4 regions of the Sporosarcina sp. FSL K6-6792 genome follow, and region 2 is predicted to be linked to each of the others. Evidence: riboswitches for the same ligand, from Rfam matches in the RefSeq annotation. Region 2 holds a riboswitch; each other region holds the start of a gene.
The links. A riboswitch is a leader RNA that binds a small molecule or an ion and turns the genes downstream of it on or off. The one in region 2 is predicted to bind S-adenosylmethionine.
Positions count from the first base shown of each region.

Region 1: it holds a riboswitch for S-adenosylmethionine, as region 2 does, so the genes downstream of both, metK (methionine adenosyltransferase) here and cysC (adenylyl-sulfate kinase) in region 2, are expected to answer to the same signal.
Region 3: it holds a riboswitch for S-adenosylmethionine, as region 2 does, so the genes downstream of both, MKZ26_RS14350 (methionine ABC transporter ATP-binding protein) here and cysC (adenylyl-sulfate kinase) in region 2, are expected to answer to the same signal.
Region 4: it holds a riboswitch for S-adenosylmethionine, as region 2 does, so the genes downstream of both, MKZ26_RS11915 (methionine biosynthesis PLP-dependent protein) here and cysC (adenylyl-sulfate kinase) in region 2, are expected to answer to the same signal.

Region 1 is NZ_JBBOSA010000001.1:1,855,940-1,863,531, forward strand. Features, by position in the region: gene MKZ26_RS08870 (methyl-accepting chemotaxis protein) at 102-2,102, opposite strand; gene MKZ26_RS08875 (histidine phosphatase family protein) at 2,287-2,901, opposite strand; gene MKZ26_RS08880 (alpha/beta hydrolase) at 2,922-3,710, opposite strand; gene MKZ26_RS08885 (gamma carbonic anhydrase) at 3,830-4,342, shown strand; gene metK (methionine adenosyltransferase) at 4,643-5,839, opposite strand; SAM riboswitch class I at 6,029-6,146, opposite strand; gene pckA (phosphoenolpyruvate carboxykinase (ATP)) at 6,329-7,592, shown strand, end outside.
Region 2 is NZ_JBBOSA010000001.1:758,226-765,817, reverse strand. Features, by position in the region: gene MKZ26_RS03840 (amino acid ABC transporter permease) at 47-754, shown strand; gene MKZ26_RS03835 (amino acid ABC transporter permease) at 767-1,480, shown strand; gene MKZ26_RS03830 (amino acid ABC transporter ATP-binding protein) at 1,505-2,260, shown strand; gene MKZ26_RS03825 (TraB/GumN family protein) at 2,417-3,586, shown strand; gene MKZ26_RS03820 (DMT family transporter) at 3,652-4,560, shown strand; SAM riboswitch class I at 4,727-4,827, shown strand; gene cysC (adenylyl-sulfate kinase) at 5,051-5,650, shown strand; gene MKZ26_RS03810 (phosphoadenylyl-sulfate reductase) at 5,911-6,639, shown strand; gene sat (sulfate adenylyltransferase) at 6,640-7,592, shown strand, end outside.
Region 3 is NZ_JBBOSA010000001.1:2,924,767-2,932,358, forward strand. Features, by position in the region: gene dacB (D-alanyl-D-alanine carboxypeptidase/D-alanyl-D-alanine endopeptidase) at 1-753, opposite strand, end outside; gene mgtE (magnesium transporter) at 908-2,266, shown strand; gene MKZ26_RS14330 (GNAT family N-acetyltransferase) at 2,338-3,021, opposite strand; gene MKZ26_RS14335 (VOC family protein) at 3,103-3,474, shown strand; gene MKZ26_RS14340 (NAD(P)-dependent oxidoreductase) at 3,745-4,362, opposite strand; gene MKZ26_RS14345 (sulfite exporter TauE/SafE family protein) at 4,394-5,101, opposite strand; SAM riboswitch class I at 5,267-5,378, shown strand; gene MKZ26_RS14350 (methionine ABC transporter ATP-binding protein) at 5,557-6,582, shown strand; gene MKZ26_RS14355 (methionine ABC transporter permease) at 6,572-7,234, shown strand; gene MKZ26_RS14360 (MetQ/NlpA family ABC transporter substrate-binding protein) at 7,342-7,592, shown strand, end outside.
Region 4 is NZ_JBBOSA010000001.1:2,442,408-2,449,999, forward strand. Features, by position in the region: gene MKZ26_RS11875 (AI-2E family transporter) at 1-226, shown strand, start outside; gene MKZ26_RS11880 (methylated-DNA--[protein]-cysteine S-methyltransferase) at 264-776, opposite strand; gene MKZ26_RS11885 (bifunctional transcriptional activator/DNA repair enzyme AdaA) at 760-1,353, opposite strand; gene MKZ26_RS11890 (DNA-3-methyladenine glycosylase family protein) at 1,692-2,603, shown strand; gene MKZ26_RS11895 (DUF2812 domain-containing protein) at 2,860-3,360, opposite strand; gene MKZ26_RS11900 (PadR family transcriptional regulator) at 3,350-3,697, opposite strand; gene MKZ26_RS11905 (ABC transporter ATP-binding protein) at 3,847-4,578, shown strand; gene MKZ26_RS11910 (ABC transporter permease) at 4,575-5,330, shown strand; SAM riboswitch class I at 5,408-5,514, shown strand; gene MKZ26_RS11915 (methionine biosynthesis PLP-dependent protein) at 5,592-6,713, shown strand; gene metC (cystathionine beta-lyase) at 6,710-7,592, shown strand, end outside.

The DNA of each region.
Region 1 (7,592 bases), 1.1 Mb from region 2:
TACTAGTAAAGCGGCTCCGTCCAAAGACAGAACCGCAAGATGATTAAGATTAATTTTAACTCTAAACAAAAACCTTCCAATTTCCCGGCAGCTAATTGTTATTAAACTTTGAAATGGCTCATGGCGGTGTGCAGATTGTCACTTAACCCCGCCAATGTATCCGCGGCTTGTGCTACCTCACGGATTGCCCGAAGCTGCTCGTCCGTCGATGCACTAATTTCTTCACTTGCCGCAGCTGTTTCTTCAGCTGTCGCCGCCATAGTTTCAATTGTCTCCATAACCGTCTCCTTATGTTCAACGACCTTATTTACTTCGTCATAGACACTGCTGATGGACTGTTCAAGCTTATTCATGAGTTTGGAAATGTCTCCGAACGTCATTTGTGTAGCAAGCACGACTTTTCCTTGTTCCTCAAATGTCTCCCCCGTTTCCCTCATTTGCCTCGAAACTTGGTGGGAGCCATTTTGAAGTTCTTGAACGGTCGCTTTTACTTCATCTGTTGCTCGTGCAGATTGTTCAGCTAGTTTCCTCACTTCATCAGCAACGACCGCAAAGCCTTTACCGTGTTCGCCAGCACGTGCTGCCTCAATGCTCGCATTAAGCGCCAACAAGTTCGTCTGCGTGGAAATTTGAGTTATCGTTTCCATGACAATTCCGATTGCTCCAACTTTCGTTTCCAAATCTCCAACGACATCCGCCATCGATTGCAGATTTGTCTTCCAGCCATCGAACGACAATTGTAGCTGATTGACTTGGCTGACTCCACTTTTGTTGACCTCTTCAGCTTCTATTGCAATGCCTGTCATAATGCTCGCTTTTTCTTGAATCCCTATTAGTTGTTCGCTTAAATAGCCAACTGTTTGCGTCACATCTTCTGTATCATGTGCGGATTTCGTTGCACCTGATGCGATATCATCGATAGCCCCCGCCATCTGCTCACTAACGGCATTCGTCTCTTCTGCGGATGCACTTAAGCTTTCTGCCGCTAAACGAACTTCATCAACAGAAAGGTTAACCAATGTAATAACATCACGAACTTTTGAAGTCATTGCATTAAAATTGTTTGCAAGTTGACCAAATTCATCCTTCGATTTCACATCCGCGTATGCGTTAAGGTTTCCTTCCGTCACTTTATCCATTGCTGTACGAATTTCACCGAGAGGACTAACAATTCTTGATATTAAGAACCAAAGAACAACAATCATTACTATTCCTGCTAATATGAAAGTTATGATGATTAAGTTCCTAGTTTGACTAACTGAACCATCAATTGCATCTTGATTGAACGCGGCACCAACTGTCCAACCGAAATGCGGGACTTCGGTAAAAACGCCGACCATTTCATTCTTATCTTCATTGTATTGTCCGATTCCCTTCGTTTTTTCTTCGTTAAATAATGCCGTTAAATAAGATAAATCCGCCAATTCCTCTTTGTCTGTTAGTAAATGAGGGTGAACGATTGCCCCATCATTTCTATCAAATAAGAATGGGTAGCCTCCAAATCCAAATTCACTTTTGGATACACTATCAGTAATATTTCCCAAACTAATGTCTACCCCAATAACACCAACAAGTGAATTGTTTCGTTTCATCGCTTTAGATGCCGTAATAACATATCCACCTGACGCTGCATCGACATATGGATCCGACCATACAACTTTGTCTGGTTGGTCGCTAGCTGCTGTATACCATACGCGGCTAGTCGGATCAAATCCATCGATAACGAGATGGGGAACAAATTTGGTATATTTGTTTTCGAATCCAAAATACATTAAATCCGTATCCGTCATTTGTCCCATATAATCATTAAAGACCTTTTCGATGCCTCGACTTAATTCGCTATCACTCCCGGTGCCATACTGCGTCTCTATAAATGATGTGACTTCCGGATTTTCGGTAAGCAAATATAGCGTTTTTTCATATTGCAACATACTGTTTTCAATCGATCGACCCATCTCCTGCACGGCAACTTCACTTTGATTTATAAGGACATTTTCCGTTTGCTTTTGCATTTGAAGATTAACGAACAAGTTTACTATCGTAAGAATAATGAAAAATAACGCTATTACACTTACAATGATTTTTGCTTTAATCGATTTCATTTCACTTACCTCCTTCTACTTCGATTCGACATACTTCACGCATAAATTCTGACCTCATTAGACTATATTTTTGATTATAGTCTAATAGTCACTAGAATGATAGAATATTTTAAATAATATAATGTATTTCGACTTATTAAATATACGCAAAATAAAAAACGCCATTCTCTGGCGTTTTAAATGCTTACTTAATACGTTGTAAATGTTTCGTACAATTAAACAGCTCGCATAGGTTTCGATCTTCTTGCAGTTTAATAATAGTGACTGATGTGTTTTCCAGGTCCACAGCTAAATCCTTGTAAGGGACAAGCTCTTTTATCAATCGACCAATAAATCCTCCATGACTGACGACTAAGATTCGTTTATCTGGATGCAATTCTTTTATTTCCTCTATGAAATTAAGTCCGCGTGAAATAATTTCTTCCTGCGGTTCGAAACCGAGTTCCAGCTGCCTCCATGAGTGCCCCCATTTTTTTACTCGCTCCATTTCCGTCAATCCTTCAACCAGGCCACCCCCTGATTCTCGCAAGCGATTGTCCGATAAGAGACGGATATCAGGCATACTGTCCGCGATGATTTCAGCTGTTTTTGCAGCACGAATTAAAGGACTTGTGTAGATAACATCCCATTGTTCACCAGAAAGTCTTTGAGCTACACCGTGTGCCATCTCAATTCCTTCATCATCAAGTGGGACATCAGTACTTCCTTGTGCTCTTCCTTCTTTATTCCACGCGGTAACGCCATGTCGTACAAACCCAATTATCGTAATCGTAAACACCTCCACTTCAAATTTACCCACAAACCATTTCCAGTTTTCCCCTATACGACATACCCAAGCGACCTTAGTACATTATTCATAAATGATTCCGTATATAAGTAAACTTCCTCACGCTCTGGTTCCTGATAAACGTCATGGCACAACCGTTTCCATTGCTTATATTGAAACTCAGAAAGTTCCTGTCGGATAAACCATTTCTTAGCAAGCGCTATGTCTGTTATTTTATCCTCTTCCGCAATATGCATAAGCACCGGTATATCATGAATACTTCTTTCACTCTGTGCAACCAATTTTATGAATGATTGTAACTCTTTATACCAGGCTACGGTGAATTCATCGTTATAAAAGTCATCTTGCTTAGCCTCTTCATATAAATCACTATTGCGTGTTAACATCTCAATGTCAATTTCATGATTCAATTTCATAGATGACGAGAATTTTGTCAATACGTTCGAAAATTTAGGTGGCTGATGACGCAATGCTAGCCATGGGGAACTAAAAACAGCCCCTGCGCATTCAATTTTCTTTCGCTGTAAAAGACGCATTACGAAGGTGGCACCTATTCCATGTCCAATAATGAACAAAGGTAAATTATCATCGAGACCGACCGCTATTAATTTTTCCACAAATTTAGCGTAGGCATCAAATTGGTCATCGTGAATTTTTCCGACACCTTCCGCTCCGTGTCCAGGTAAATCTCCTGTCACGACATGAAAACCGCTGTTTCGGAGTTTCTGAATAAGCCATGCATTTCTACTATGATGTTCGTACACATTATGGACGATGGCCACGACAGCTTTTGGTGGCCCTTCCGCTTCCCATTTCCACATGGTCATCTTCCCCTCATCTATCTAGTTCTTTTATCTATATATTTCCCTATTTATCTACAATAAAAACCTAATCTTTGTTACGATAATTATACACTACCTAAAGAAAAGAGGAGAGCATCATGATTTATCCTTATAAAGGAAAAACGCCTGTAATTGATCCGTCCGTTTTCATTGGCGACTTCACGACGATTTCAGGTGATGTGACAATTGGTCCTGAATCGACAATTTGGTTTAATACCGTAATCCGGGGTGACGTATCTCCAACAATTATTGGACGTAAAGTAAATATTCAAGACTTGTGCTGCCTTCATCAAAGCCCAAAGTTTCCGCTTATTCTTGAAGATGAGGTGACAATTGGGCACCAAGTAACGTTACATAGTTGTACGGTAAAAAAAGGAGCGCTTATCGGTATGGGTTCCATTGTTTTGGACGGTGCTGAAATTGGCGAAGGGGCATTCATTGGCGCAGGCAGTCTCGTGCCGCCTGGTAAGAAGATTCCCCCGAATACGCTAGCACTCGGGTCGCCAGCAAAAGTCGTGCGTGAGCTGAATGACGACGATCGTGCGGACATGGAACGGATTGTTCAGGAGTATGCGGAAAAAGGGCAGTATTACAAGAGTTTACAACAATAATAAAAGAGCTGCCTTTGAAGGCAGCTCTTATTTTTTTATAAATAAAAAGATTACTAAACCAATTAGCACAAATAACGCAACAACCCCAACCAGTAGTAACAAACCTATTAAACTCATAGCCCCACACTCTCCTCTCCGATCAGGTTTCACTTTATAACAATTGTATCATTTGTTTATAGCTCGTGTGATGAGAGTGTACGACAGATTCGCTACAATCTATGACGCCTGCTAAATCAAACATCCTAAACAGAAAAAACACCGAAAAACAGGGCGATCCTGTCTTTCGGTGTTTACACTACATTATTTCCCTGCTAATTCTTTCAATGCATCAGCTTTATCCGTTTGTTCCCACGGTAGATCAATGTCTGTACGGCCGAAGTGACCGTATGCAGCTGTTTGTTTATAAATTGGGCGGCGCAGATCAAGCATTTTGATGATGCCTGCTGGGCGAAGGTCAAACAGTCCACGCGTAAGCTCAACAAGTTTACTTTCCTCGACTGTGCCTGTTCCAAATGTATCGATAGAAATCGATACAGGTTGTGCAACACCGATTGCATAAGCAAGTTGCACTTCACATCGATCTGCAAGTCCTGCAGCGACAATGTTCTTCGCAACATAACGTGCCGCATATGAAGCCGAGCGGTCCACTTTCGTCGCATCTTTCCCAGAAAACGCACCGCCGCCATGACGCGCATAACCACCGTACGTGTCAACGATGATTTTACGGCCAGTAAGACCTGCATCTCCTTGAGGTCCCCCTATTACGAAGCGGCCAGTTGGGTTGATGAAGTACTTCGTGTCTTCATCGATTAAATCAGTTGGTACAACCGGGTTTATGACGAATTCTTTAATATCACGCTGAATTTGCTCAAGTGTTATTTCAGGGTGATGTTGCGCTGAAATAACAATTGTATCGATGCGTACTGGTTTATTGTTTTCATCATATTCAACAGTCACTTGTGTTTTTCCATCTGGACGCAGATACGTAAGAGTTTCATCTTTGCGTACTTGTGCAAGTCGGAATGATAATTTATGAGCTAGGCTAATTGGTAACGGCATCAGTTCCGGTGTTTCATTACAAGCGTAACCGAACATCAAACCTTGGTCACCAGCTCCAATTGCTTCAAGTTCATCATCTGTCATCGAACCTTCACGCGCTTCAAGTGCCTGGTCAACGCCTGCAGCGATGTCGGCTGATTGTTCATCGATCGCAGTCAAAACTGCAGATGTTTCCCAATCAAATCCGTATTTCGCGCGTACATAACCAATTTCTTTAACAGTTTCACGCACAACTTTCGGGATATCGACATATGTTGTCGTCGTAATTTCTCCTGCAACAAGGACAAGTCCTGTTGTAATTGTCGTTTCACATGCAACACGTGCATTTGGATCTTCTGCCAATATAGCATCTAGAATAGCATCCGAAATTTGGTCACACATTTTGTCCGGGTGTCCTTCAGTTACCGATTCTGAAGTAAATAGTCGGCGATTTGTCATGTTATTTCCTCCTTATATCCTACGAGATTGATACGGTACTCATATGTCCCATGTAGAGTCTTTTCTAAATGAAAAGACTACAAGCCATTGCGAGCTCTATACACGAGGATTAAGGGCGATATCATATAAAAAGCCCTTCGCTCACGTAATAATACATGAGGAAAGGCATGATTTCATAAGCACCTTTCACTCTTATCATACAAGGACTGTGCCTTGCTACAGGTTTGGCACCTTCGCGCAGACAAAACGTCTGTGCAGGTTGCCGGGTTTCATAGGGCCTGACCCCTCCACCAGCTCGGGATAAGAGTATCCGTTCAACTATATATGCTACGAAAAATCTTGTTGCATGTCAAATCTTTTTACCCATTTTGCGTATAAATCCTTGAGGTTTGAATTAGTATAGATTATTATTCTTAATGTGTTATACTAATTCAATAATGTGATGACACCCAATTGATTGGGACTATATGCAAAGGACGGTACATACTTATGATATCTGCGAAAATTAGTGATGACCTCAACAAACTTCTTTCTGGGAAAAATGTAAAAGTTCAACTTTCAGTTCCACAACTTGTTGAAAAAGCGATTTCACGTGGTGAAGCTCAATTGACATCAGACGGAGCGGTTACAGCTCAGACAGGCAAATATACAGGTCGTTCACCTAAGGACAAATACATTGTCGAGGAAGCGTCCTCCAAAGACAAAATCGATTGGGGCAACGTCAATCGTCCAATCTCTTCTGAAATTTTCGATTCATTATATAATAAAGTAATCACTCATTTGAGAACAAAAGACGAACTGTTCGTCTTCAAAGGTTTTGCAGGCGCAGATCCAGCTTCACGACTATCCATTCAAGTTGTGAATGAATTTGCATGGCATAACCTGTTTGTTCACAACTTGTTCATCCGCCCAACTGAAGAAGAACTAGTACAACATGAATCACAATTCACAATTGTTTCGGCTCCTTCATTTAAAGCGGATCCTGTGGTCGATGGTACAAATTCAGAGACATTCATTATCGTATCAATGGAAAAACGTATTGTTCTTATCGGTGGAACTGAATACGCTGGCGAAATGAAAAAATCAATCTTCTCAATCATGAACTACTTACTTCCTGAAAACGGCATTATGCCAATGCACTGTTCAGCAAACGTTGGTGAAGACGGCGATGTTGCCCTATTCTTCGGTCTTTCTGGAACAGGTAAAACAACACTTTCGGCAGATGCAAACCGTAAATTAATCGGCGATGACGAGCATGGCTGGTCTGACACTGGTGTCTTCAATATCGAAGGCGGTTGCTATGCAAAATGTATTAATTTATCACAAGAAAAAGAACCTGAAATTTTTGGTGCAATTCGTTTTGGTTCCGTACTAGAAAACGTTGTCGTCGATCCGGAAACACGCATTCCTGACTACGATAATGGTTCATTAACTGAAAACACGCGTGCAGCTTATCCTATCCAAGCAATTGATAACATCGTTGACCCTTCTGTTGCTGGTCATCCGAAAACGATTGTATTCTTAACGGCAGATGCGTTTGGCGTACTACCTCCAATCTCGAAGTTAACAAAAGAACAAGCAATGTATCACTTCCTTAGCGGGTTCACTTCGAAGCTTGCCGGAACTGAGCGTGGTATCACATCACCTGAAGCAACGTTCTCAACGTGCTTCGGTTCACCTTTCCTTCCACTTCCAGCGACAGTATACGCTGAAATGCTTGGGAAGAAAATTGATGAACATGATGCACAAGTAT
Region 2 (7,592 bases):
TGTCAATCAAATGGTTACAATTTGAAAATGAAAGCGGGGTGGATACATGGAGAAGTATTTTGACGCATCATATATATGGGAATCCATCCCACTACTAATTCCTTTTTTAAAAATGACATTTATGGTTGCAGGTCTTTCCGTCCTGTTCGGTACGTTCCTGGGCTTTATCTTAACGGCGGCGAAAATAGGGAAAAGTAAATTTGCAAGGAAGGTAGCTAATGGTTATACAACGATATTAAGGTGTACACCCTCTATCGTACTCCTTTTTTTAGTATATTATGGACTTCCTGCAATCGGTGATCGTGTCGGTCTGAATTTGAACAATATACACACAGCTGTATTTGTCATAATCACTTTTACACTTCAATTTGCGGCGGCTATGTCCGAGGTCATGCGCTCAGCTTTTCAATCAATTGACAAGGGACAATTTGAGGCCGCAGTAAGTGTTGGGCTAAGCAATTCACAGGCTTATAGACGAATCGTATTTCCCCAAGCTTTTGTAGTCGCATTACCGAACTTTGGAAACAGCTTGCTGGCAGTACTTCAAGAAGGATCGTTAGCATATACAATCGGGTTGATAGATGTTGTCGGAAAAGCAAATCTTATTATTGCGGGCAACTATAACGCACATGCATTAGAAATATTTCTTGCATTAGCAATTATTTACTGGATACTTTCAATAGCAATTGAACAGTTCTTCTTAAAATTAGAGAAAGTATTTAGTAAGGGGAAACAAGGATTGAAAACTGTATAGGGGGGTGAGAAAGTGTCTGAAGGATTAAATTACAAGTTTTTAGTAGATACATTTTTTATCGCATTATCAGGTGTTCCTATAGCGCTATTCATTACAATTGTAGCTTTGCTCTTTGCGTTGCCGTTAGGATTTTTACTGGCACTAACAAGAATCAATCGAATTCCCGTGTTACATCGTTTTGCACAAGTATACGTTTCTTTTGTCAGAGGAACCCCAATTATCATTCAGATTTTCATCGTCTATAGTAGTGTCCCCTTATTGCTAAGTTCACTATTTACAAAGTTTAATATTGGGATGAATGTGTATGAAGTGAATCCAATTTGGTACGCATTCATTGTCTTCACTTTTAACACTACAGCGGTCCTGATTGAAGTTTTTCGCTCTGCACTAAGCACGGTGAACAAGGGGCAGTTGGAAGCTGCCCAATCAGTGGGGCTAACGAATGTGCAAGCATACAGAAGAATTATTATTCCACAGGCATTGGTCGTTGCAATGCCGAATATCTGTACAGCGACAGTCAACTTAATCAAAGCGACATCTCTCGGGTATGCAATGTCATTACAAGAAATTACGTTGAAAGCAAAAGTGGCAGCGAACGTAGGCTACAATTATGTTGAGGCCTATATCGATATCTTTCTTGTCTATTTACTGTTATGCAGTGCAGTCGAATTCGCATTTAAACTATATGAAAAACGTTTGAGTAAATATAAACCGTCAGTCGTTTAAGTATGAAAAGGAGGGATCCGAAGCATGTTAGAAATTAGAGATATCCATAAGTCATTCGGTAAAACTGAAATCTTAAAAGGTGTTGACGTAACAATAGATAAAGGCGATGTTGTTGTTATACTGGGGCCAAGTGGATCCGGTAAGACAACATTACTGAGATGTATCAATTTTTTAGAAAAAGCGGATCAAGGCCGTGCTATTTTTGGGGATATAGACGTGAATTTAAAAACAGCATCCAAAAAACAAATCCATCAGATTAGACAGAAAATCGCTTTTGTATTTCAAAACAATAATTTGTTCAATAATAAAACAGCTTTAGAAAACGTTACAGAAGGACTTATTATCGGAAGAAAAATCCCGACAGCAGAAGCGGTTGAGATAGGGAAAAAAGCGTTGGATAAAGTGGGGCTGTCGGATAAATACAATGCATATCCCAGTGAATTATCGGGAGGGCAGCAGCAAAGGGTAGGCATTGCAAGAGCAGTTGCTTTGAATCCAGACATTATTTTATTTGACGAACCAACTTCTGCATTGGATCCAGAATTAGTCGGGGAAGTTTTGACAGTTATGAAGAATATCGCGAAAGAAGGAACAACTATGTTAGTTGTCACACATGAAATGGGTTTTGCGAAGGATGTAGCTAACAAAGTAATATTTATGGATGGGGGAGTCGTAGTAGAGGAAGGAGCACCCCATGAAATCTTTGTAAATCCAAAGGAAGAACGAACACAGAAATTTTTAAAAAGGGTATTGCCCGAGGACTTTACGTATCATATTTAATAGTCATTATCCATGAGGGTGACTTTCATTATATTAATAATGAAAGATAATTGAAATTTCATTCAAACTGATTCATTATAATAACTAGACCGTCTTTTTAGTAAACCTTGGCTTAAGGTTGCTCAGAAGAAATAAGTTCATAAAGGAAGTTTGTCAATGCAAGAGACTAACATTACGAGAATAGAATTAGACGGTAGAGAACTAATACTTATTGGAACTGCCCATGTTTCCAAGCAAAGTGCAGAACAAGTAAAAGAGGTAATCGACAAGGAAAGACCCGATTCAGTATGCATTGAATTGGATGAACAAAGGTTTCAATCTATAATGGATAGTAATAAGTGGAAAGAAACGGATATTTTCAAGGTGATTAAAGAGAAGAAAGCTACATTGCTCTTAATGAATCTGGCAATATCCTCCTTTCAAAATCGTTTGGCAAAGCAATTTGATATTAAACCTGGACAGGAAATGATTCAGGGGATTGAATCAGCAAAAGAAGTCGGTGCAAATTTGGTGCTTGCTGACCGTAATATCCAAATTACTTTTTCCCGAATTTGGGGGAATATTGGACTTAAGGGGAAAAGTCAGCTTCTGATGTCGGTTTTTTATAGTATCTTCAGCAAAGAGACGATTTCTGAAGAAGAATTGGAGAAAATGAAATCAAAGGACACGCTAAATGCCGTTCTAACTGACTTTACGGAATCATTTCCAAGGTTAAAGACGCCCTTAATCGATGAGAGAGACCAGTATTTAGCACAGAAAATCAAAGATGCACCAGGTAAAAAGGTCGTTGCAGTCATTGGTGCAGCACATGTTCCAGGGATTACAAAAGAAATCTATAATGACCATGATTTAGTCGCATTAGCGCAAACACCACCAAAATCAAAAATCCCAAAAATTATCGGATGGGCAATTCCGATTCTTCTATTATCAATTATCGCCTACACCTTTATCGCAAATCCATCTGCCGGTTTCGATCAAGCGTTAAGCTGGGTCTTATGGACAGGTAGCCTGTCAGCTATTGGTGCTGCGGTGGCTCTTGGACACCCGCTGGCCATTTTAGCGGCCTTTGTATCAGCCCCTATTACTACCTTGCATCCACTGATAGCGGCCGGTTGGGTTTCAGGAATTGTTCAAGCATTTTTTCGCCGCCCAAGTGTTGGTGATTTTGAAACGCTTTCTGCAGATGTTTTTACGATTAAAGGTTTTTGGGCAAATAAGGTGACACGGGTCTTGTTGGTAATCGTTTTGACTAACTTGGGAGGAACGTTGGGGACCTTCTTAGGCGGAGCCGACGTTATCCGTGTATTCTTTGAAAACTTAAAGTGAAATCAATTGATCAGCATTTTCTTTTAAACGTTTTATAGTAATAATGGGGTGGGGGTGGGGACCGGATGAATCGAATCAGTTTTTGCTTGTTAGTGATTTTGACGACTGGACTAATGGGTTCTTCTTTTACAATAGGGAAGTTAGGGTTAGCCTATTCATCTCCACTCCTATTAGTCGCTCTGCGTTTTACGCTTGCAGGGATTATTATGGCAACTATCGTTAAAATCTTAAACAAGCCACATCCAGTAAAAGCAATCGACTGGTTGTGGCTTGTTCTAATTGGACTTTTCCAAACAGCTTTTGTAATGGGCTGTATATTTATGGCACTGCGTACAATCACTTCTGGAGAGACGTCTATCCTAACGTTTATGAATCCTTTACTCGTTGTCGTTTTTGGGACGCTTTTTTTAAAATCGCGTTACCATATTCAGCAATGGATAGGTGTACTGTTAGGTTTTATCGGGGTTTTTCTCACGTTAGGTTCACATCTTGACTTTAAAGTCGGTACCATATTAGGGCTTTTGTCGGCTGTTTCATGGGCGATTGCTACGCTATTGATAAAAATACATGGTTTCAAATTTGATACGTATGTAATGACAGCCTATCAAATGCTTTTTGGTGGATTAATTCTCTTTCTGGGAAGCTTACTACTGGAAGAGACTTTCTTTAAAATGACTACTCAATCTATCCTGATTTTGTTATGGCTTACCATTGCAGCTTCAATTATTCAGTTTTCTATTTGGTTTTATCTTCTCCAAAGAGGTAATCAAGAACGAACTAGTGCATTCCTTTTTTTAGCGCCATTCTTCGGTGTACTCACAGGATGGTTTTTACTCCATGAAAGACTAACCTGGTCTATCCTTTTTGGTGGCTTACTAATATTTGCAGGAATCTTTCTTGTTAATTGGAAAAATAATTATGAAAAGGAAATAGAGAAAACCAATGAGAACAACGAAAGGTTAAGTGAGAGTTAACAAACATATTTCCTAGCGCACTGAAAAGTAGTTTAAAGTGCCTTTTATATGTGCAAGAAGATCGCCTTTAATTCCAACTAAACTGATATGATTGAAAATAAATTCTGATAAGTCATTGACTTTGAATTTTTGATAATGTAGTATTGGTCTCAACTTAATAGTTTATATCTTATCTAGAGAGGTTGAGGGACTGGCCCGATGAAACCTCGGCAACAGACTGTTTAGTACTGTGCCAATTCCAGTAAACGAAAGTTTAGCAGATAAGAGGAGTAATATGTGTTCGATTCTATTAACCTCTTCTTGCTCTATTTAGAAGTGGTTTTTTTATTTCTTTACTGTAAAGGTTGTAAGTCATTTATCATTTTAACAATTTCATACATGCTAATTAGACAACTAAAGGCAACTTTCTAATCGATTATTTGAATCGGAAAAAGGTGTCTTTTTTGTATATAAAAATTAAACTGAAACAAATGATTTAGGGGGGCAAACAATGACAGAGTCTACAAATATCGTTTGGCATGAATCAGAGGTAACAAAAGAAAATCGTCAAGAACTAAAGGGCCATAAGAGTGCTATTCTTTGGTTCACAGGGCTATCAGGGTCAGGGAAATCAACAGTTTCAGTAGCGCTAGAAACAGAGTTACACGCGAAAGGCATTCACACTTATCGACTGGATGGAGATAATGTCCGGCACGGTTTAAATAAGAATCTGGGGTTTAGTCCAAATGATCGGACGGAAAATATTCGCAGAATCGGTGAAGTTTCAAAACTTATGGTCGACGCTGGCTTATTCACATTGACAGCATTCATATCGCCTTATCAGGAAGATCGAGATCAGGTGCGAGAAATTGTCAAATCCGATGAGTTTATCGAAATATACGTCAAGGCCAGTTTAGAAACTTGTGAAGAACGGGATCCGAAGGGGCTTTATAAGAAAGCAAGATTGGGTGAAATTAAAGGCTTTACAGGAATTGATGCTCCTTATGAAGAACCTGTTAACCCGGAAATAATCATTGATACCAATCAATTAAATATTGTAGAGTCTGTCAAAGTCATCGTTTCTTATTTAAAAGAAAATAACTATATCTAAAAAAATTACTCAATGCGTAACATATTGGGGTTTTAGGAATAGAATGTATTTAAACCTACTTGACACATAGGATTAATAAAGTTAATATAAACGCTAATCACATGCCGACTGGAAATCCAGAAGCTAATGGACAATCGTGAACATACGAACAATTCGCTGACTAAAAAATTAGAGGCGACTTTAATCAATAGTAGATTAAAGTCGCCTTTTTTAAAAAAAGATAATGTAATAGAGTTATTGAGTTTAGAGGGGGGATTAGTATGGCGAAGTTGACGTACAAATCTTGGGCTGAGACTAGTGAAGTTTTTCCAATCGATGACGAGTCAAAAGGTGCGTTAAACGTCTTGCGATGGGCTTACGGAGAATACGACGATGAACTTGTATATGCGTGTAGTTTTGGGGTTGAAGGTATCGTAATGATAGATTTAATCTCGCAAATAAAACCAACTGCTAAAGTGGTCTTTCTCGAAACCGGATTTCATTTTCAAGAAACGCATACCTTAATCGATGAAGTAAAGAAACGTTATCCAAAGCTTGTAATTGAAATGAAGACTCCCGGCTTAACGGTTGAGGAACAAGCTGACAAGTATGGCGATCGACTATGGGAAAGACAGCCGGATCGTTGTTGTCATATGAGGAAAGTAATTCCACTCCGTGAAGCAATGAGCGGTACGACCGCTTGGTTATCCGGACTTAGGCGCGAACAATCACCATCAAGAAGTCAGACAAACTTTGTGAACAAAGATGAAACCTTTCAATCGGTTAAAATTTGCCCGCTGATTCATTGGACGTGGATTGATATTTGGGATTATGTAAAAAAACATAATTTGCCTTATAATCCACTCCATGACCAAGGCTATCCCAGTATCGGTTGTTCACACTGCACATTCAAAGGGGATACAACGACGGGGTCGAGGTCAGGGCGCTGGGCAAATCAGGCGAAGACAGAGTGTGGCTTGCATAATGCTAATGAAAATGGGGGAATTTAAATGAGTTTGAGTCAACCGCATGGTGGTACATTAATTAATCGCTGGAATCCTGGTTTTCAATACGAAGGAATAACTGAAACAGTTGAATTAGACGAAATTGCTAGTAGTGACTTGGATTTGATTGGTACGGGTGCTTATAGCCCTTTAAGTGGATTTCTTACAGAAGTAGACTACAATTCTGTTATTACAACAATGAGATTATCTACTGGAGTACCTTGGACAATTCCGATTACATTGCCAACGACAGAGGTGAACGCACAAGGTATCGCTGTTGGGGAATTTGTGAAATTGGTGAGAGATGGAGTTGTCTATGGTGTTCTCGAAGTATCGGATATTTTTACACCAGATAAGGAAAAAGAAGCTAAACTAGTCTATCAAACGACAGACCGTGAGCACCCAGGCGTCAAGAAGTTGTTTGAGCGCCCTAATGTCTATCTGGGTGGAACCATCACACTAATTCAGCGAAGGCCGCTGAATGAGTTTTCGGAGTACTTATATGACCCGATTGAAACAAGAGGGAAATTCCAAGAACTTGGCTGGCAAACAGTCGTCGGTTTCCAAACGAGAAACCCAGTTCATAGGGCACATGAATATATTCAAAAGTCTGCATTGGAAATTGTAGATGGATTATTTTTGAATCCACTTGTTGGTGAAACGAAATCGGATGATATTCCAGCAGATGTGCGCCTGGAAAGCTATGAAGTCTTGCTAGAAAAATATTATGCGAAAGAGCATGTATTTTTAGGTGTGTTTACAGCGGCAATGCGCTATGCCGGACCAAGAGAAGCCGTTTTTCATGCGATGGTTCGAAAGAATTTTGGTTGTACACACTTTATCGTCGGTCGTGATCATGCGGGTGTTGGTAATTATTACGGTACGTATGATGCTCAGAAAATCTTTAGCAACTTTACGCTTGGAGAACTTGGGATTACGTTATTATTTTTCGAACATAG
Region 3 (7,592 bases), 2.2 Mb from region 2:
GACTGTCAGGTAATTATTTGCTGGTACCATGGCGACTTGTCCCGCCTGTCCTGATTTCTTGGCAGGATTCACTTCGACAATGACCGTACCTGCGTCATAGTCGTCATTTGGAGATAACGTCAGTGCGGACACCTGGGAACCTGTATAGTAGGGTTCATCAGACCAGTTTAGATCTTGGGAAAGTCTAATGTCATCGTACCAAGTATCATCCCCGTAGACGTTTCCTGCGATGGAGCTGATTCCCTTTGCTTTTAATTCGGATACGAATGCCTTCAGGTCGTTCTTCGTCAGTGTCGGATCGCCTCTTCCTCTTAAATAGAGATTGCCGTGCAGCACGCCGCTCTCTATTCGCCCATCCATATACAACTCAGTCTTGAACGTATGCCCTTCTCCAAGTGTTTCAAGTGCCGCAGCGCCTGTCAGTAATTTCATGACGGATGCGGGGTGGACTCGCGTATCTCCTAGATGGGAATAGACAACTTCGCCGGTTGCTGCCTCACGAATACTTACCACAGTCGTCGCACCTTGTAATCTCGGGTCTTTCAAAATTTCGTCAATGTCATGAAATGCATACGTTTTTTGCGGTTTATCAACTGGTTTATCGACTGGTTCATCAACTTTAGCAACGGATACTGTCGTATTGTCCAGAGCGGTGGTATGGTTATCCTTACCGTTTAATCCGTTTATCAGCAAGACAATCATTACAATTACTAGTAGTACGCTTATCAATTTCAATTGCTGGCTCTTTTTCAATCGATCTTCGCCTCCCACCCAGTTAAGTAAATTATTCCTTTGAATAAACAAACAATATGGTTTTCCGATGAATGAAATAGGGGATAAAGCTATAGAGAGAGAAACGGCAGCACTCTGATCCATCTCTCACCATTTTTTTAGAGAGGTGTATATTTTGGTTCATAAAGACCCTGAGAATGGAATCGCAACTGCGCTAATCCATATATTAAAAGAAGGAAAAAGAGAGACATTCCATGAAATCATGAAGGAATTGAAACCTTTCGATATTGCAAACCAATATGAAAATTTACCAGTGAAACATCGGCCGTTATTTTTAGAATTCCTTACGTTAGATGAATTAACCGGGTTATTACGTCATTTATCACAGGATGATCAGCTCCGTGCTTTGCGAACAATCGGTCCTGCCCGCTCCACGGATATATTGGATCTTATGAAAAATGATGACCTTGCTTTCCTGTTATCGGGACTTCCCCAAAAAGAAGCCGATGCATTAATTGCCGAAATGAAACAAGAAGAAATGGACATCATCCGGCAAATCATGAATTATCCGCCAAAAACGGCCGGAAGAGCGATGACGAACCGCTTCGTATGGATTCATAAATCATATTCTGTCGAGCGGGCAGTAAAGAAACTAAAGAGTTACGCTGCACTTGCGGAGTATCTAAACTATCTGTACGTTCTAGATGATGACAAAAAAGTTATCGGTGTCGCATCGTACAGAGACCTGTTGCTCGCAGAACCCGAAGCTCAAATAGAAGACATCATGTCACGGAATATCGTCAAGGTAGGTGTGATGACCAAACAAGAAGAAGTTGCTAAGATTATTGGCCGTTACGATTTCGTTTCAATGCCTGTCACTGATGACGAAGGTGTTCTGCTCGGTATCATCACGGTGGATGACGTCCTTGATATTGTCGTCCGGGAAGCGAATGAAGATATTGAAATGCTACTGGCCTCCGGAAAAGCGATTGACTTCAGAACGAAGCCGTTAGTTGCTGCCAGAAGACGTTTGCCATGGCTAATTTTACTGCTGTTCATTGGACTTGTTTCTGGAAGTATCATATCCCGTTTCGAAGCGACGCTTGAAGCCGTTGTCGCGCTCGCCTTCTTCATGCCTATGATTGCCGGAATGACCGGGAATACTGGAACACAATCACTCGCCGTCGTTGTCCGCGGTCTTGTATCCGAGGATCTTGATACGAAAAAAATGCTGAAACTTATTTTTCGGGAGCTGTTAGTCGGGATTATTATCGGTATTGTATGTTCCATCGTCATTTCAATTATTGCTTATATTTGGCAAGGTAGTTTTGTACTCGGACTTGTTGTTGGCGTCTCTTTACTTATCACACTTATTATCGGAACGCTGGCGGGTACAATCATCCCGCTCGTCTTGCACAAATTCAATGTGGATCCTGCAGTTGCATCGGGTCCGCTTATTACCACCATCAATGATATATTATCGCTTTTGATTTATTTCGGAATCGCGACCATGTTCATTTCAAAATTGATGTGAATCAAAGAGGATGCGACTTTACTCGATTGGGTGAAGTCGCTCCTTTTCTACTTGTCATGAAAGTCGATAAACTATTTACAATACCGTACAAGCCAGCCATCCGTACTTCCTGAAATCCCAGTCCCTCGCCATCCTTCTTCAAGCAGTTTTTGCTGAGCTTTTGTATCTTGCATCGGAATGAATTGCTCCACTCCCCATTCGTCCCCCTCTTTATGAAGATGTTTCACAAAAACGTAACGCAACACCCCGTTATATTTCTTTTTCAGCGCGGCAATTTCCATCTGCTGTGAAAACTTGTCCTTGAGACTTGCGATATTAAACGGAGCAACCGTTGCGCAAACGTACTTATAGTCTGCCACTTTCAACTGCTCCATTAAGACGTCTGCCATAATCTTTTGCAGACGGTAGCCACGATAGCGTGGCGAAACAGTCGATATCTCCTGATAAATAACAGATTCCAATTCCGTCGAATCAAGCCCAACGTCTGAACCAAGATGCTCTTCATCTGCTCCTGGGACAAGTAATGCACGGAATGCGACGAGCCGTTCATCTGCAAACACCCCTACCATCTTACCGCCGTCAGCCAAAATATATTCGTACTCTTTTTGGGATAATGAAGATAACGAACTTGGATTATCAAGTACATAAACCACCTCATTCTGTACATGTATAATTTCATCAAGGTCTTTCAGGTGCAGTCGTCGAATATAAAACGGATGATTATCTTTTAACAAACCACTATAAAGAATATCCATCTTCTTTTGCCTCCGCTTCGTTGGATAAAAACTGGGATGCTATACTAAATAAAAAGATTACTGAATAGGGGGATTATTTTTGTGACAAGTTTAAAAAGTATCGGCCAAATTGGGATTCCTGCAAAAGATATTAATCGAGCTATTTTATTTTATAAAGATTTACTCGAACTGCCGCTTTTATTCAACACAGACACAATGGCTTTCTTCGACTGCGACGGTATCCGCTTAATGCTTAGTCTTCCCGAAAAGGAACAATTCACAAACGCAAGTTCCGTCCTTTATTTCCAAGTAGATGACCTCACACAAAGCTATAGTCAGATGAAAGAAAAAGGAGTTTCATTTATCGACAAACCACATGTCGTCGCAAAAATGGACTCCACAGAAACATGGATGGCGTTTTTCAATGATACCGAGGGGAATACGCATGCGCTAACTAGCGAAGTGGAAGTTTAAGTCGGACTATAAGTGTTACACGTGAAACAAAATACCGATTTGGATGGCTTTATGATTGGTCGCCATTCTTTGTCCATAAAAAAAGGTTGCCCCGTCAGTTATGAAAAACTGATGGGGCAACCTTTCATTTGTTTAATCAAACTTTAGAAAATTCAATTTGATCCTGCAAGTCTCCAGCTAGGGGTGTTAATGTCCCTGCCGATGCTGAAATTTCTTTCAACTATTTTCTGTACAAAAGTAGCACTGTCAACGACAGTACTACTCTGTTTATTAATATGAAATTCCTACACGAAAACCGATATTGTCACCTTGCAGTAGTTCATCGAAAGCAAAAGCAGCTGTGTCACCCACGGATATTTGTTTACCGTCCTCTGGCAACAAGTCGCGCTCAGTTCTGTAGTCCCCCACTGCAACACCATCCGGTAAATAAGTAGGGCAGACAATTGTCCATTCAAGCCCCGATTGACGCAGCATGTCATACACTTTATGGTGCTCCTCCGCCGCAAAAGTTAGCCTGCGATTTGTATCTCCAGCTTCATAACGCAGTTTTTCGGGATCAATCTTACTTTGCAAGATGCCTGCTGTCCCAATTGTGACTAGCCGATTAATTCCTGTATCCTCCATCGCTCTTATCATATGAGGAACTGCCTCAGTCAACGTTGTTGTCTGGTCTGTGCCTAGCGAACTGAATACAACATCCATTCCAGCAATGGCATACGAAACTTCTACAACATCACGGACATCACCTTGGATAATCGTCAACCTATCATGTGGCGCCAATTTCTCAGGTGAACGAACGAGTGCCGTCACTTCATGCCCTTCTACCAATGCTAATTTTAGGACTTCCCCACCCACACGCCCCGTTGCCCCAAACAATGCGATTTTCATAAGAAACATCTCCATTCTATAAATTACTTTCTCATTTTATTAATAAATAAACGCCTGTAAATAGTAAAATACCATATGTGAAGATCCGAAAGGTCTTTTGACTGATATGACGGAATAGTAGTTGTCCTAGATACAATCCAGCAAATACTAGCGGTAGTGCCATTCCGATTGAGGTCCAAATACCTTTAGTTGTACCAACAAAAAGCACTTGAATGAGTAGACTAACGGAATAGATGAATAAATAAAACGCGAGTGTCGTTGCACGTAATGTTTCTTTTTGCATAGCCGTTCCTGCAAAGTAGAGCAAAAGCGGCGGACCTGGCATGCCAATTCCTGTCGTCAATGTACCAGATAATCCGCCAACAACAAAGTCCCCACGTTTAGTTCTCTTAATTCGAAGGTTCAGGACAAGTAGCAGTGTTAGCAAAAGAAGAACAATGCCTATGCCCGTTTTCAATTTGTTGATATCCGCCGAAATGAACAAAATGATACCAATTGGCAGTCCAGATAAGCTCCCGATTATCAACTTTTTTAATAGATCTGTATCCACATCTTTACGTATTTTAGCAATAAGTGCGCTTGAAATAACAAGCGACAAAACTAGGTTTATCTGAATGGCCTCCATCGGATTAAAAATCATGAGTAGAAAAGGTGTCGCCATGATCGAAAAACCAAATCCTGTACTTGTCTGTAAAATGGACGCAAAAAGTATAATGCTAATAAATATGAAAATTGTCATTCTAACACCGCTTTCTCTATCACTTTAAGTGTATCAGAATCCTTAAATTGTTTTTGGTTATTAGTAGTCTGAATTATTTTACTTTAGTAAATTCATTGACTTTCCCTAATTTGCACACTAGAGTTAGATTCAATTCTTGCAACAATCGAATAGCACTACATCACTTTCTTATCCAGAGAGATCGAGGGACAGGCCCTATGACATCTCGGCAACAGGTTCATGACCAATGAACACTGTGCCAACTCCTACAGACGCGTATGCGTTTGGAAGATGAGAACGAGATGGCTTCTTTTATTAGAATCCCTCTTTTTCTTATCTATTTTAAGAAAAAGAGGGATTTTTTTCGTTCTTACAACTGTCTAGCTTCAGCGGCCAGATGCTCGGGGTCACAAGTCATTTTGCTAGTTGCATCCATTGTCCGCACAGAATTAACGAAGTACTTAGGGGGTCAATACATGATTGAATTTAAAAATGCATCCAAGACGTTCGCCCTTGGGAAGCGTGAGGTACATGCGGTAAAAGATGTTTCTCTTTTCGTTGAAAAAGGTGAAATTTTCGGCATCATCGGTTTTAGCGGCGCCGGAAAAAGCACATTGCTACGGTTAGTAAATATGCTTGAACGCCCGACTTCAGGCTCTGTTTTCATACGAGACATCGACGTCAGTACATTATCCTCAAAAGATTTACGGACGCAACGTCGCAACATCGGCATGATTTTTCAGAACTTCAACTTGCTGAACTCACGGACAGTTGCAGGAAACATCGCGTATCCTTTGAAACTTGGCGGAATGCCAAAAAAAGCAATTGCGGAACGCGTCGAGGAATTATTGGACTTCGTTGGCCTGGCCGATAAAGCTAAAGATTATCCGGACCAACTATCAGGAGGGCAAAAACAACGCGTAGGTATAGCCAGAGCACTCGCCACTTCACCAGATATCCTAATCTGTGATGAAGCCACATCTGCACTAGATCCTGATACGACCGCCGATATACTGCGGTTGTTGAAAAAGGTGAATAAGGATTTGGGTATTACAATCCTCCTTATCACACATGAAATGCATGTCATTCAAACAATTTGCGACAAAGTAGCGGTCATGGAAAATGGAGAAGTAATCGAAACGGGTGATGTTTTTGAAACATTTACTGATCCTCAACATTCGACAACACAACGATTCATCCAATCCGTACAGCAGGATCTACCTTCAGAAAAACTGATTAATGAGTGGCAATCAAAAGGTGGCACCAAATTATATCGAGTTATTTTCAAAGGAGATATTGCAAGTGATCCTGTTCTTTCAAAAGTTACACGTAAACATGATGTTGATTTCAACATCGTTTACGGTTCAGTTCGAGAATTACAGGAACGATTTTTTGGCAATCTACTTGTTTCATTTGAAGGAGAAACGGATGCTGTAAGCCGTGTATTAAAAGAACTTGAATTAATTGTAGACATAGAGGAGGTCCTAAAAGATGAACGTTGATTGGCTTACATTTTGGCCCCGGATTGTAGAAGCAACCGGCGAAACACTGATCATGGTAATTGCCACTCTCGTTTTTGGTTCCATTTTTGGAATTGCAATTGGCCTGCTATTATTTGTCACTAGGCAAAATAATATCTTGGAAAACAAACTTGTTTCTCAAATATTAAATATAGTCATTAACATCGTTCGGCCTGTTCCGTTCATCATCTTCTTAGTAGCCATTTCACAACTGACAAGATTAGTTGTCGGGACAACCATCGGAACCGCAGCAGCCATTTTTCCGATGACAATTGTTGCAACATTCGTCATTGCCCGAGTTGTTGAAAATAACTTGGTCAGCATTGATCCTGGCGTTATTGAAGCAGCACAGGCAATGGGTGCAAGCCCTCTTCGGATTATCTTCACGGTTTTGATACCAGAAGCATTGGGTCCACTTATTTTAGGACTTACCTTCGTTTCCGTCAGTCTTATCGATTTCTCGGCAGTTGCCGGAACAGTTGGCGGCGGAGGTCTTGGACATGTCGCGATGACTTACGGTTACCAACGGTTCGACGGCAGCGTCATGCTCGTTACGGTCGTCATTTTAATCATCATGGTGCAATTGGCACAATGGCTTGGCAATACACTTTCTAAAAAAATCATGCGTCGGTAATCTGGGAAAAGTGCACGATGCCCGCTTAGACGCGACAGGCATAAGCCGAGCTAGACACTGTTCTAGGTCAAAAAATACAATCATTCAACTAAAAGGAGACGAATTAAATGAGGAAATTATGGTTAGTAAGTTTAGCAGTATTAACTGCTGTTGTACTCGCTGCTTGCGGCGGTAAAGAAAGCGGAAATAGTGATACAGTCAAAGTGAAAATTGGTGTCAACGGTGCAGATGGTGTCCAATGGCCATTGCTGAAAGAAAAAGCGGCAAAAGAAGGCATTGAAATCGAACTTGTCGAATTCGCAGATTACACATTGCCAAATAATGCACTTGCACAAGGCGATATCGACTTAAATGCATT
Region 4 (7,592 bases), 1.7 Mb from region 2:
TCATGGCATTGAAGCATATATCTTAAATCCAAAACTGATGTCCTCCAAAACAGATTTACCCGTTTTTTACACGTTTATCGTACTGATTTTCTCACAAAACTTCTTTGGCGTCTGGGGACTCATTATCGGTATTCCCGTGTTTGTCTTCCTACTTGATATACTTGATGTCACGAATAAAGAACCTGCGAATCACATACCTGTTCCAAAAAGCAAAAAGACAAGGTGAGATTAACTTCTCCCTTGTCTTTTTTTATGTCGAAACACTATCTTTCCAGTTCTAGAAGTTGCTCTTTCATCTCTAAACCGGCCCTGAAACCACCTAACTTACCACTTTTCGCAATGACACGATGACAAGGAACAATAATTAAGACCGGATTGGCACCAATAGCGGTTCCAACAGCTCGTACCGCATTTGGCTTTTCAATCCGTTCGGCAATTTCCGAATATGAAACAGTCCGTCCGTACGGAATTTCTTGCAAGGCCTTCCATACAATTTGTTGAAAAGGAGTACCGTGAAGATCGATTGGCAAAGCAAAATCCCTACGTCGCTCTTTCAAATAACCCATTAACTCAACTGCGTGTGGCTGTAAGATGTCCGCTTCTTCCATCAGAACATAACTTGGAAGTCGTTTGTTCACCCACGCTTCCAGTTCCCCGAATGGTGCATTCGGGGTACCTATATAGCAAAGCCCCTCTGTCGTCGCAGCTATATACATATTCCATTGTGAGTGATTAAGCAATGTCCAATACACGTTGTTTTTACTGTTCTTTTCCACTAACCTCTACCTCCTTCACTAGTTTTCGATATTGTTTTGGTGTTTGTCCAGTTTTCATTTTGAATAGCGTGATGAAATAGGACGGATTACGAAGCCCCACGCTTACCCCAATTTCAGCAATGGATTTATCGGTTGTAGTAAGTTCAGACATCGCTTTCGTTATTCTGATCTTTTGGATATATTCAACAGGCGTTAGCCCCGTGATTCTTTTAAATGTTCGCTGTAGGTGATAAGGACTTCCATGGCACATGTCTGCCAGGATTTCTAACGTCAATGGCTCCTGAAAATGCTCGTTTATATATTCTCCAATTTGGATAGTCCATTCTTCATCAGGTAAACGCAGCCCACCCGGCTTACAGCGTTTGCAAGGTCGGAATCCATCCGCTAGCGCTTCCGCTGCATCATTGAAAATACGGACATTCTCTTTTTTTGGATCTCTTGATTTACAAGATGGTCGGCAAAAGATACCCGTTGATTTCACGGCATAAATGAAGATTTCATCAAACCTTGAGTCGTTATGTCTAATTGCTTGCCACTGTTCGTCAGTCAACTGCCTGACTTGTTGATGATCGCTCACGGAATCACCTCTTTCTCTTACCTTAAGTATACCTCCTCTATTTCCAAAAACAATTACGCCTCGGCGTAATTGCGTCCAGATTTTGAATCGAGCTTGCTCGATTGACTCCTTTCAAAATCTGCGACATCCGCCGGAGGCTTTATCTTTGTTCAGCGGGCATTTGGAAACCGCTGAACAGGTAAACAAAACAGCATTCACCTCCCACCTATGGAGGTGAGAGTCTTCTGCTGAATAAAGATAAATGCTTTTCAGGACATAACAGCAAGATAGCGAAACTTTTCCATCTGGGATTATGGTACAACTAAACATATAGATAAGATGCAGAGGAGGTTTTTAAAATGCTAGTTAATCAACAAGATCATTTGATCATAACCGTTCCGAAAGAGTTCGATTTCAAAGAAAATATCAGCTATATGTCCAGGTCAAACAATGAGTGTATGTTTGAAATCCGTGATGGTAAAGTGATCAAGGCAATTCCGGTTGGGAATGAGATTCTATTAGTCGAAGTCAGCGAAAACACAGAGGGTAACCTTCTGGTTCGGTTTATAGAAAAATATACACCGTCTAGCGAAAGCGTTCGAAATATGGTCGTCCATTATGTACGTGATTGGTTCGATCTCGATACTGATTTGAAACCTTATTATGAGATGGCAAAAAGAGATCCATTGCTTCAACAAGCAGTAAGTGAGTTTTACGGATTGCGAAACATCGGCATCCCTGACTTGTTTGAAGCGTTATGTTGGGGAATTCTTGGACAGCAAATCAATCTGACATACGCGTATACGTTGAAAAGGCGCTTTGTGGAGACGTTCGGAAATTCGATTGAATGGGAAGGACAGTCATATTGGATATTCCCTGAACCAGAGTACATTGCGAAGCTTACAGTCGAGGATTTATCGTCTTTAAAAATGACCGTAAAAAAATGTGAGTACCTAATTGGGGTTGCACAGCTTATCGCAGATGGAAACCTATCCAAAGCTCAGGTATTGGGAACTGGGAACTTTAAGGAAGCGGAAAACATGCTTATCAAAATCCGCGGAATTGGGCCCTGGACTGCAAACTATGTCTTAATGCGCTGTTTGCGTTTCCCAAACGCATTTCCAATTGCTGACGTCGGACTTCATAACGCCATCAAACAAGTAACAGGAGCAGAAGAAAAACCGACGAAAGAAGAAATTTTGAAGTTGGCTGAACCATGGGTGAACTGGGAATCCTATGCGACGTTTTACTTGTGGCGTTTTCTTTACTAAGATCAAGCAATTTCATGATTGGTTATTCAATCACCTCCCCTTGGAGATAAAATAGAAGGGCAAACTTAAATTGTTTGCCCTCCACTTCTTCATTAAATCATCTCGCTTTATTTACCTAGGGGGTTTATCTTCATTCGATAATCCAATTATATATATAGAAAGAATATTGCTAAAGCAGCGGTTACAATCAAGGTTGTAATGACGATTGATGAATGAATTTCAAATAGTACTTGCTAGAATAAGCGTCATTTATTAGTCAATAAAAATCAATTTTTCTCTTCAAGGAAATAAAAATGTAAAAGTATAAAAGAATAACAAGCATAATGATAACCGTCAGAATTATTTGAGACAACTGACCTTTCCACGTCAAAAACAATCCAATTTGCGATGTTAACAAGATTATAAAGAATACCAGATAAAATTTCATCATCCGCTGAAACGTTTCTTTTACTGACTCACCATCGGAATAAATCTTTTTTACCCCTGACTCATTTGCTTCTGTACGAAAATAATGAAATTGCTTTAGAGCGCTGTCTACATATTGCCAACCGGCATCTTTACATAGTTGCATATACTCTTCATTCGCATCCCGGAAATCAATTTGATAGACATATGATACATTAGGATTTTCATCGAAGGTATAGGTAAATAATCCATACTTTTTAAAATGAAATCCTTGGCGTGACATATCCGTCAGCCACTGCTCTTCTTTATCAACACTCGAAGCAAGAAAAATCTTGAACCTTTTAACAGTCATCTTCTTCGCCCTCCATTTCTTTTATGATGCTCCTGGCGTTTTTCACAAGTGATTCAAGCCTCTTAAACTCAAGCTGAAGCACTTCTTTACCTAAGGGTGTCAGCTGATTATACTTGCGGCGTTCTGCATCATCTATGTCTACTTTTTGAATGATTTTCTGCTTTTCTAATTTTCCTAGTGCTCCATATAATGTACCGGGACCCATTGTAACTTCCCCCCGACTTATTTTTTCTACGTCCTGCATAATGGCATATCCATGACGTATTTCCCTTAAGGACAGTAAAATATAATATGTTGCCTGCGACAATGGTAAAAAACTTTCTGGCTGTTTTATCATTCTTTCACCTTCTCACTATATCGCTTATCGCTATATCGATTAACGATATAATAACAAACATTTTTTGGAATTGCAATAGATTTTCCTTGCATGACAAAACTACCCAGATTAGAATTATTATAAATAAGAAACTGGTAGGAGAGAATGTAATGTCCAATTTTTATAAACCCGCCCTACATTTTCATGACGTCAATTATTCCATTGGTGAAGTACATATTTTAAAAAATATTACGGGCTCCTTTCCGGAAGGGAAAATCACAACGCTCGTCGGCCCTTCTGGAGCAGGAAAAACAACATTGCTTAAATTATGTAACGGGCTGATTTCATCTACTTCAGGAGATATTTTCATTCACGATAAACTCATTTCTACATATGAACCCGTTGAACTACGCCGCCATGTCGGGATCGCACTTCAAAGCGCACCAATGATTAAAGGCACCGTCTATCATAACTTAGCTCTCCCTATGGAACTTCAAGGTAAAAAATTGCCTGAACAGGATGCCATTAAAATTCTAGAAGACGTCGGATTAGATGTGCAATTTTTACATCGTAAAACCAATGAATTATCCGGTGGACAGCGTCAAAAAGTATCCATTGCTCGCACACTAATCAACCGCTCTGAAATCCTATTACTGGATGAAATCACATCCGCCTTAGACCGAACATCTTTACATGAAATCGAAGAATTAATCGTCAAAATTAACCGGGTGTATGGCACAACCATCATCTGGATAACACATAATTTAGAACAAGCCTTATCAATTGGAGATTACACTTGGGTTCTAATGAATGGTCAAGTCATTGAAACTGGCGAAAGTGACTTATTGAAATCACCAACAAATGAATTTGTGAAGCAGTTTGTGCAAGGAGGCGTAGAATGAGTTATCTTACGTTATCCATTACACTTATATTTGTAATCATCCCCTTACTACTATCAAAGACTCTACGTTTAGATTTGGAAAAAGACACAATCATTGCGACAATTCGGTCCATTATCCAATTGCTTATGGTCGGCTATATTCTTAAATTTGTCTTCGATTCTGAAAACATATTGTACATTTTGTTAATGGTTACATTAATGATTGCAGCGGCAACACAAAACACCCGTAAGAAAGGAAAAGCAATCAAAGGAATCACTTGGAAAATAGCGGTCACATTACTTTTTGTAGAAGTACTAACCCAGAGTATTCTACTAGGCTTTCAAATCGTACCGCCAACCGCACAATACATCATTTCAATTAGCGGCATGGTGATTGGCAACTCAATGGTGCTATCAATCCTATTCCTTAACCGGTTCACAGCTGAGATTGAAACGCATCGTGATGAAACCGAACTCATCCTTTCTCTCGGTGGAACGCCAAAACAGGCCATTCATAGACAACTCATCAACGCAATCAAGGCAAGCATGATCCCGACAATCGAAAGTCAGAAGACAATGGGCTTGGTTCAACTTCCAGGTATGATGAGTGGTCAAATCATCGCAGGTGCGGACCCCATCCAAGCGGTTCAGTTCCAATTGCTCATCATATTCCTATTATTGACGACCGCTGCAGTGACAAGTGTATTGCTTGGCTTTTTATCATATCCAAGTCTATTCAATCAACGGATGCAGCTGCTGAAAGACAGATTTTAATAATTCGCTCTTGTTTTATTTTCTATGTCATGATAAAGTTATTGAAATTGTTCTTTTCACATAATTCCATAATTTGATTCTTATCAAGAGAGACCGAGGGATTGGCCCTATGACGTCTCAGCAACCAGCCTGTTCAGGTACGGTGCTAATTCCTTTAGGTGTTCATTTCCCTAGAAGATAAGAAGATAGTCTACGATATTTCGGGGACCCTCTTCTTATAGAGGGTCCCCTTTTGTAATCTAAAAGAAAAGGGTGACTACAATGACAAAACAAAGTTTGAATACAATCCTAGTCCAATTAGGCAACAACAGTGATCCGAAGACGGGCGCTGTCAACCCTCCGATTTATTTATCAACTGCGTACAAACATAAGGGGCTCGGTCAATCGACTGGCTACGACTACACACGGACAAAAAATCCAACCCGCTCCATATTGGAAGATGGAATTGCAAACTTAGAGAGCGGTGATGCAGGGTATGCATGCAGTTCTGGTATGGCGGCGATTCAGCTTATCTTAACGCTGTTCCGTCCTGGAGATGAATTGATTGTTCCAGAAGATATTTATGGTGGCACATATCGCTTGCTCGAACAGTATTCCGACGTTTATTCAATCGGTACAACGTATACGAGTTTCGCCGATGTGAACGAGACCGAAAAGTTGATCACTTCGAAGACAAAAGCGCTCTTCATAGAAACACCGACCAATCCACTCATGCAAGAATTTGATATTCGGCAGTATGCAGAACTGGCTCAAAAGCATGATTTACTGTTGATTGTCGACAATACATTTTTAACGCCTTATTTTCAGAGACCGATTGAACTCGGCGCTGACATTGTCATGCACAGCGCAACGAAATATATCGGTGGACATAACGATGTCCTCGCGGGACTTGTCGTTGCAAAAGGTGAAAAAATTTGCGAACAACTTGCCGCCAACCATAATGCTATCGGTGCAGTCCTCTCCCCTTCCGATTCTTGGCTAATCATCAGAGGGCTGAAAACACTGCATTTAAGAATGAAACAGCATGATGAAAACGCGAAAATAATCGTCAATTATTTGAAAGATGAACCACTTGTTACGGACGTTCTCTATCCAGGGAAAGGCGGAATGCTATCATTTCGGCTGAACGATAGTGAATTGGTCGGGCCATTCCTTGAAAATCTGCAGCTCATTACATTTGCGGAAAGTCTAGGCGGAGTGGAAAGTTTCATTACTTATCCAGCAACGCAAACACATGCCGATATTCCTCGTGAAGAACGAATACGACGTGGCGTCTGCGACCGACTTTTACGTTTCTCTGTCGGAGTCGAGGAAGCTGACGATTTGATCGCAGATTTGAAGCAAGTGTTTGCAACTTTGAATAGCGGGGTGCTACAACGATGAGTTTGAATAAAGAACGGTTGGAAACGACTATTATCCATGCTTCGACCCGCGGAGATTACGAACAAAAAACAGGTGCTGTCAACGTTCCTATCTACTTATCTTCAACGTTCCATCAGGAAAGCTTCGATGCATTCGGGCCGTATGATTATAGCCGTTCGGGCAATCCAACGAGGGATGCGTTGGAAAAAACGATTGCCTCACTAGAAGGCGGTTCGCGCGGATTGGCCTTCGCTTCCGGAATGGCTGCCATCTCGGCTACATTTATGCTCCTTTCTTCGGGTGACCATATCGTGGTTACCGAAGATGTCTACGGTGGCACATACCGATTCGTAACCGAGGTATTACCGAAATTCGGTATCGACCATACTTTTGTAGATCTAGCGAATGTAGATGAAACCGCACGTGCAATCCGTCCAAATACAAAAGTGATCTATATTGAAACACCATCCAACCCGCGTTTGGGCATTACAGATATTGAAGCGATAGTTGACCTTGCAAAATTGAATGACTGTCTGACGTTTCTCGACAACACATTCATGTCGCCACTTTACCAGCGTCCACTAGATCTTGGAGTTGATATCGTTGTTCATAGTGCTACCAAGTTTTTATCGGGGCATAGCGATATCATTGCTGGGCTAGCGGTTACAAAGGGTGAAGAACTTGGCAATCGATTGGCATTCATTCAAAACTCTTTCGGCTCTATTCTAGGCGCACAAGATTCTTACGCATTAATTCAAGGAATCAAAACATTAGGTGCCCGTTTAACACAGTCATCTGAATCGGCACGTAAAATAGCCTCGTACTTGAACGACCACCCGTTAGTAGAGGAAGTGTTTTATCCAGGGTTGGCAAGTCATCCAAGACACGCAATCCACGCGA